DNA from 2 places in the Pseudothermotoga thermarum DSM 5069 genome. Region 1 is predicted to be linked to the other one. Evidence: predicted binding sites of a transcription regulator. Region 1 holds the regulator's gene; the other holds the start of a gene.
The links. Region 1 encodes HrcA, which represses chaperone genes, less so after heat shock. Its sites were predicted from a motif close to ATTAGCACTCNNANNNTNNGAGTGCTAAT; they were not measured.

Region 1 (3,840 bases):
CTTTTAGTCGATATACCGTAGACAACTTTCCTAACCTTTTTGCTCAACAAATGTTGATACTCATCGCTTATAACAGCTATTCCTTCATCCTTAAGCAAATCAAAAATGTGGAGTTTGGTTTTGACGTAATCTTCAAAGTTTTGATGATAATCCAAATGATCCCTTGTTATATTTGTCAAGCCAGCTATATCAAATCTTATGCTTTCAACCCTTTTCATCGCAAGAGCATGAGATGAAACTTCCATCGCAAAGTATTGACCATTTCTTTGTACAGTTTTGGCCATTGCAGACAGTGTGACAATCGCATCAGGCGTTGTGTTGTCGGCATGAAAAGGTTTTTCACCTAAAATGTCGTAAACCACCGTTCCCAACATGCTACCCTTTAAGCCCAACTGTTTGAGAACGTGATGAAACAAGTGGACACAGGTTGTCTTACCGTTTGTTCCAGTTACGCCGATCGTCAAAAGCTTTTTGTAAGGATGGTTGTAAAATTCAGCTGCAATTAAAGCTTCGGCTAATCTACTGTCTGGAACAATCACGTGTGGGACTTTGCAAGGAACAACTTTTTCCATAACGATCAAGGCAGGATCTCTCTTTGCCACCTCGGGAACCAGCTCGTGCGAATCAAACTTGCTACCCTTGCGACATATGAACACATACCCTGGCTTAACCTGTGCAGAATGATTCGTTAAACCAAGAACTTCCTTGTCCAAAGCCCCATCCAGCGAAGCATTCACAACCATTCCTTCGATTGCTGCAACAATGTTTCGCACAAGCATTTTCATCACCTCAAAGCAATTTTAACATTACAGCACCAACTTGACAAGTTGGCCAAAACGTGGTAGGCTAAAATTAGCACTCAAGGTGTGAGAGTGATAAAAAATGAAACGGGATTCAAGGATAAACGAAAGGCAAAGAAAGGTTCTTTTCTGCGCCGTTCGTGAATACATATTGACGAAAAAACCTGTTAGCTCCGAGAGAATCCTTGAAACCTCGGATATTCAATGTAGTGGTGCGACGGTTAGAAACGATCTTCGAAGGCTGGAATATTTAGGTTATCTACGCCAGCCTCATACTTCCGCTGGAAGAATTCCAACGGACAAAGGCTTTAAATTCTACGTTGAAGAAACTTTGAAATTGATGAAGGAATACTATCAGCCATCTGCATCGATTCATTCAACATACCCTATGAGTTTTGGAGACATGGAGAAAATATTGGAAGGAGCAGCAAGGGCACTCTCAAAGATCACGCAAGGAGCCGTTGTACTAGAAAAACCAAAAATTGACAAATTGAAAATCATACGCGTTTTCGTCGTGCCCGTTACAAGGCACTATTATATAATGACTGTGACAACAGAACTTGGATTCATGAAATTCATTCCTTTCAGAACATTTGAGAAAATAGATGTGGCAAACTTTGAAAAACTTCTAAACAAATTGCTTGTAGGATACGCGTTGGAACAAATGCCACAGAGAAGATTTGAAGAAAACATCAACGAAGAAATGATAGAGATAGCAGAAAATCTGGTTAAATCTCTTTCGGAAGATCTTAGAAATTCCTTGATCAAAGTAGGCCTTGATACTCTTATAAACAGCGAAGATTTCAACATCCAAGAGATAAGAAAACTTTCACAGTTTTTCTCGGAAGATCTAGCTTTAAAAAAGGTTATGGATCAAACCCAAGATTTACCTCAAATCTTGATCGGATCAGAACATGGCTTACAAGGTCTTGAGAATTTCGCACTGTTCATAGATGAATACAAAAAAGAGGACAGAAGCATAGGAAAAATCATGGTGATAACTTCAAAAGTGGTAAAATACGAAGAAATCTTTTCATCCTTAAGATACATAACAAGCAGGTTGACAGAATACTTCACGCTTGCCATCAGAAAGGAGGGAATAGAGCAATGAACGAAAAAGAGTATATCAACGGTCAACAAATAAGTGAAATGAGCAATCAAACCAGTGAAGATTTGAAAGCAAAACTTGAAGAGCTTCAAAAAGAAAATGAAAAATTGCTAAAAGCTCTTAAAGAGCTTACTGCTGAGTATGAAAATTTCAAAAAAGATTCTCTTCGAGATAGAGAACAGATACTCAAAAATGCCAACGAATATCTGCTTTCAAAACTTATACCAGCTTTGGACGACTTTGAAAGGATCTTAGAGAATTCACAAACTTCAAGTTCCTTTGATTCTTTGAAAAAAGCCGTTGAAATGGTATACAAAAAACTGTGGAAAATTCTGAACGACGAGGGCTTTTTCAAAATCGAACCAAAACCAACTTTCGATCCATTCGAACACGAAGCCGTTGAAAGAGTTGAAACAGACCAGTACGAAGAGTACACGGTACTTAAGGTTCTTGAGAATGGTTACAAATACAGAAACAAGGTCATAAAACCTTTGAAAGTTCAAGTAGCCGTTAAACCAAGAGGTGACAACCGTGCCAAGGCAGAGTAAAGATTACTACGCCATACTTGGTGTTCCAAGAGATGCATCTCAAGAAGAAATTAAAAAAGCGTATAGAAAGTTAATAAAAGAATGGCACCCCGACCTACATCCAGAAAACAAAAAAGAAGCTGAAGAAAAATTCAAAGAAATACAGGAAGCTTACGAAGTTTTGAGCGATCCACAGAAAAGAGCCATGTACGATCGCTTTGGATACATTGGGGAACCGGCGTACGAACAACCAACCGGTGGAACAACCTTTGAAGACATCTTCAAAGACTTTGAAAGCTTCTTTGGAAGAGATATATTCGATATCTTTTTCGGAGAGCGTGGTGCGGAAGAACGACAACAAGCAAGAAGAAGACCTGGGGAAGATATCTCTGTAACCGTTGAAATAAGCTTTGCAGACGCCATAACAGGTAAGCAAGTACCAATTGAGTACGATAGATATGAAAAATGTGAACATTGCAATGGAACAGGTGTTGAACCTGGCAGTGGATATCAAACTTGTCCAAGGTGCCGAGGATCCGGTGTGATAAGGGAAGAAAGAAGAAGCGTTTTTGGAATTTTTGTAAGCACCACAACCTGTACAACTTGCGGTGGAACTGGAAAAGTCGTTAAAGAAAGATGTCATTATTGCGGTGGAACAGGTCGTGTTAAAAGAAGGTATAGAACCGTTGTGGATATTCCACCAGGTGTCAGCGACGGAACAAGAATTAGAATAGATGGGGCAGGAAACGCAGGATACAACGGAGGAGGATACGGTGCGTTGTATGTAACCGTTCATGTGAAACCCGATAGAAGATTCAAAAGGCAAGACGACGATATTCTCACCGAAATCGATATCGATTATGTACAAGCACTTCTTGGTACAACGGTGAGAATCGATTTGCCAACAGGCGATTCGACGATGTTAAAGATACCGCCTTTGACTCAGCCTGGCACAGTTTTCAGGTTAAAAGGTTTGGGATTTTATTCTCCAAGAACTGGCAGAAGAGGAGATTTGCTTGTCACCGTTAACGTAAAATTCCCAGAGAAACTTTCCGCAAAAGAGGAACAACTTCTCAAAGAGATCGCAAAAATAAAGGATTTTGATGTGTAATATCACAAAATTCTTCTTTTCTGCCCAATAATCTCTGTTTTTTTCCAATTTCATCCAAAAAGTTCCTTTTCTTTCAATTTTCTCAAGTATTCTCCTTTTTTCTTCATTTTTCTTTCTCTCTCAAAGTTTGACATGTAAATTTTGTTGGCTTATTATTATCACGGAATTAATTTATGTTACGACAAAAATCTCCCCCCTCTACGTTGGGGGAAACAAGGAGGGATAACATGAAGAGGTTACTTGCGGTTCTTGCTCTTACGGTAGCCGTTGTTCTCAGTGCCACAACCTTAACTG
Region 2 (3,840 bases), 220 kb from region 1:
AGTTGATCACTATCTCCTTTTGGGGAAATGAAAAACCGTTGGTCCGCATTCGAACAAGTTGGCCAACGTGGCTCAAGATTATCATTGATATGAGCAAAACCAACAAAGCGGCTATGACAAAGGATCCTTTTCTCACTCTAGATAACCTATGTAAGGCAAGTTTCGATATTTTTCTTCGTAATCCAAACCGTAACCAACCAAGAACACATCTCCCACGGTAAAACCAACAAAATCAATTGGAATTCCATGATCGTACTTCTTTTTCTCAACAAGTGCGGCTATTTTCAATTCCGCGGGCCTTTGCTTTTTTAAATAGTTCAAGATATACCTTAGCGTGTTTCCTGTGTCCACTATGTCCTCGACAACCAGGACATACTTGTTTTCCAGAGATTCCTCGACCCAGGACTTAACCCTTATTTTCCCTGTGGATTCTGTTCCAGCATAGCTGGACACATGAACGAAGGAATAATCCACGTTCATATTGATGTTTAAAACAAGCTCGCTGAAAAAGTGGATTGAGCCTTTTAAAACACAGATGGCGTAAATTGTATCAGTCTTGTCTTTGTAATAGTTTTCTATTTCTTTTGCCATTTGTTTGATCTTTTGTCTTACCGTTAATTCGTCGTACAAAACTTTTAGTTGCACCGAATGCCTCCTTTCACAGTTTAAGAACAAAAACTGCTTTTTGCTCGGATTTGATACTTTCATCGATCGTAAGTTCATTGCTCTCCAGGTACTTAACATTTTCGCACAGTTTTGTAAAATCTTCAACGCCTGCTATGTCAAATTTCAGATACTTTGTTTTGTAATGCATCGGAACGACAACATGTGGGTTTAGCAAATCCATGGTTTGCTTCGCTTCCTTTGGACCTATTGTAAAGGTCCCCCCAACCGGTATCAAAGCGATGTCCAATTGACCTATTTCTCTGATTTGCTCTTGGGTCGGAACGTGTCCCAGATCTCCAAAGTGTCCGATCCTTATTCCGTTGATTTCAAAGACAAAAATTATGTTTTGACCTCTTTTGCTTCCTTTTTCTGCATCGTGGAATGTTCTTATGCCTTTGATCTTGACATCCTTAAATTCGTATACACCAGGCTCCTTGATCAATTGAAAGTTTCCCTTGATCAAATGATGCGCGTTGTGGTCGAAATGTTGATGACTTTCAGTTATCAGATCTACAGCAATCGTTGGCACTTTATAACCAACGGAGCTGTCGAAAGGATCGGTCAGAATTTTGACATTACCAGTGTCAATGAGAAAACACGCATGACCAAACCACACGAGTTTCATAGCCATCCCCCCTTGTCTTGTACTCAAATTATACCAAGTGCTCGGCTGTTCTTTGCAAAAAATTATGTGTCAGTCAAATATTACGAGTGCTATACGATTTAGTTTATACAGAATTAACATACCAAAAATGTGCATAAATAAATGAAAGATTGAATTAGCAAAAATCACAAAAACCCCTTGACATGGTATATGGGGGTGCTTATAATCTATACCGGAAATCGACAAGGAGGTGATTTTATGAGCGAAAGAGAATTTGTTGTTGGTATCGATTTGGGTACAACCAACTCCGTTATAGCTTGGATGAAACCAGATGGAACAGTAGAAGTCATACCAAACGCCGAAGGTAGCAGATTAACACCATCGATAGTAGCTTTCACAAAAACCGGTGAAATACTCGTTGGCGAACCTGCCAAAAGACAGATGATCTTGAACGCTGAAAGAACAATTAAATCGATAAAAAGGAAAATGGGAACCGATTACAAGGTGGTAATCGATGGTAAAGCCTATACACCGCAAGAGATAAGCGCCTTGATTCTCAAAAAGATGAAAAAAGACGCAGAACAGTACCTTGGCGGAGTCATCAGAAAAGCCGTCATAACCTGTCCTGCTTACTTCAACGACGCGCAAAGACAGGCAACAAAGGAAGCTGGACAAATAGCTGGTTTTGAGGTTCTTAGGATCATCAACGAGCCGACAGCTGCTGCCCTAGCTTATGGTTTGGACAAAAAGAAAGAGCAAAAAGTTTTGGTTTATGACCTTGGTGGTGGAACATTCGACGTTTCGATACTTGAAATAGGAGATGGAGTCATACAAGTTATAGCGACAGCTGGTAACAACCACCTTGGTGGAGACGACTTTGACCAAAGGATCATCGACTGGATGGCTGAGGAGTTCAAGAAACAATATGGAATAGATCTCAGGCAAGACAAGCAGGCTCTGCAGAGAATGAGGGATGCAGCTGAAAAAGCCAAGATAGAACTTTCAACAAAACTTGAAACCGATATAAGCTTGCCATACATAACTGCAACTGCTTCTGGGCCACTTCACCTTGAAATGAGGCTCACCAGGGCATTGTACGAATCTTTGGTCAAAGACCTGTTCGAAGCGACAAGGGAACCAATAATGAGAGCTTTAAACGACGCAAAACTGTCGCCAAAAGACATAGACGAAATCATCCTGGTTGGTGGAATGACTCGTTCACCGTACGTTCACAAGCTCATTTACGAAATCTTTGGAAAAGAACCGAACAAAACGGTCAACCCAGACGAAGCAGTTGCGATAGGTGCGGCAATAGAAGCTGCGATAATCGCTGGTACATCAAAGCACAAAGACGTTGTTCTTGTCGACGTTACACCGCTTACGCTTGGTGTGGAAGTTAAAGGCGGTTTGATGGAACCAATAATACCGAGGAATACAACTATACCAGTCAGAAAAAGCAAGATCTTCACGACGGCTGAAGACTTCCAGACAGAGGTTGAAATCAGAGTCTACCAAGGTGAAAGAGCTATGGCAAAAGACAACATCTTCCTTGGAAGCTTTAGACTCGTTGGAATTCCACCGGCTCCAAGAGGAGTTCCACAGATTGAGGTTACCTTTGACATAGACAGCGATGGAATAGTTCACGTTTCGGCAAAAGACTTGGCATCTGGTAAAGAACAATCGATGGTCGTCACAGGTAGACACAAACTCAGCGAAGAAGAAATAAGACGCATGATGGAAGAAGCGAAGAAATACGAAGAACAGGATAGAAGAAAGAGAGAAGAAGTCGAACTCAAAAACAGAGCAGACGATCTTGCATACACTGTCAGCAAGCAGTTGAAAGAACATGGTGACAAGTTACCACAAGATCTCAAAGACAACCTTGAAAGACTGGTCAACGATCTAAGAGATGCCATCAACAAAGACGACATACCAAGGGTCAAACTGCTCTTCGACGAACTGCAACGTGAAAGCATAAAGATCGGTCAATATCTGTACGAAAGCGTTCGAAGAGAACAATCTGGTTCACAATAAAGACTCGATGAAAAACTTCTGAGAAAGGAGGGATGTGTATGTTGTTGGAAAGAAGAGAAGACTTCTTCAAACCACTCAGACAGCTTCAGAGGGAGATTGACAGATTGTTTGAAGACTTCTTCGCGCCTGTGACTAGAAGAACTTTTGAAGTGGGATTCGTCCCAGAAATCGACGTCTACGAAACAGACAAAGAACTGATGATCGAAGTCGAAGTCCCAGGTATGGACAAAAAAGACATCAAAGTAAAAGTCGAAGATGGAGTCTTGAGAATCTGCGGCGAAAAGAAACTTGAACGCGAGAAATCCGATAGAAACTACCATGTTGTTGAAAGATCCTATGGAAAATTCGAAAGAGCCATTCGCCTGCCCGACTACGTAGACGCTGAAAAGATCAAAGCAAGATACGAGAATGGAGTCTTGACAATCAGCATACCAAAGAAAGAAGAAAAGAAGGCTAAAGTGGTGGACGTGGAAGTCGAATAAGACCAAAGGGGCGGGCAACCGCCCCTTAATATTTCTAACCTATAAGGAGGTGAT

Region 2: dnaK (molecular chaperone DnaK) is a predicted target of HrcA. The motif match lies at 1,357-1,385, and genes of this name have one in related genera.

What each region holds. Positions count from the first base shown of each region.
Region 1 covers NC_015707.1:1,833,914-1,837,753, reverse strand. Annotated here, with positions in the region: gene THETH_RS09125 (UDP-N-acetylmuramoyl-L-alanyl-D-glutamate--2,6-diaminopimelate ligase) at 1-779, opposite strand, end outside; gene hrcA (heat-inducible transcriptional repressor HrcA) at 883-1,911, shown strand; gene THETH_RS09115 (nucleotide exchange factor GrpE) at 1,950-2,456, shown strand; gene dnaJ (molecular chaperone DnaJ) at 2,440-3,546, shown strand; gene THETH_RS09105 (ABC transporter substrate-binding protein) at 3,774-3,840, shown strand, end outside.
Region 2 covers NC_015707.1:10,788-14,627, forward strand. Annotated here, with positions in the region: gene hpt (hypoxanthine phosphoribosyltransferase) at 133-645, opposite strand; gene THETH_RS00065 (MBL fold metallo-hydrolase) at 659-1,291, opposite strand; gene dnaK (molecular chaperone DnaK) at 1,529-3,304, shown strand; gene THETH_RS00075 (Hsp20/alpha crystallin family protein) at 3,343-3,786, shown strand.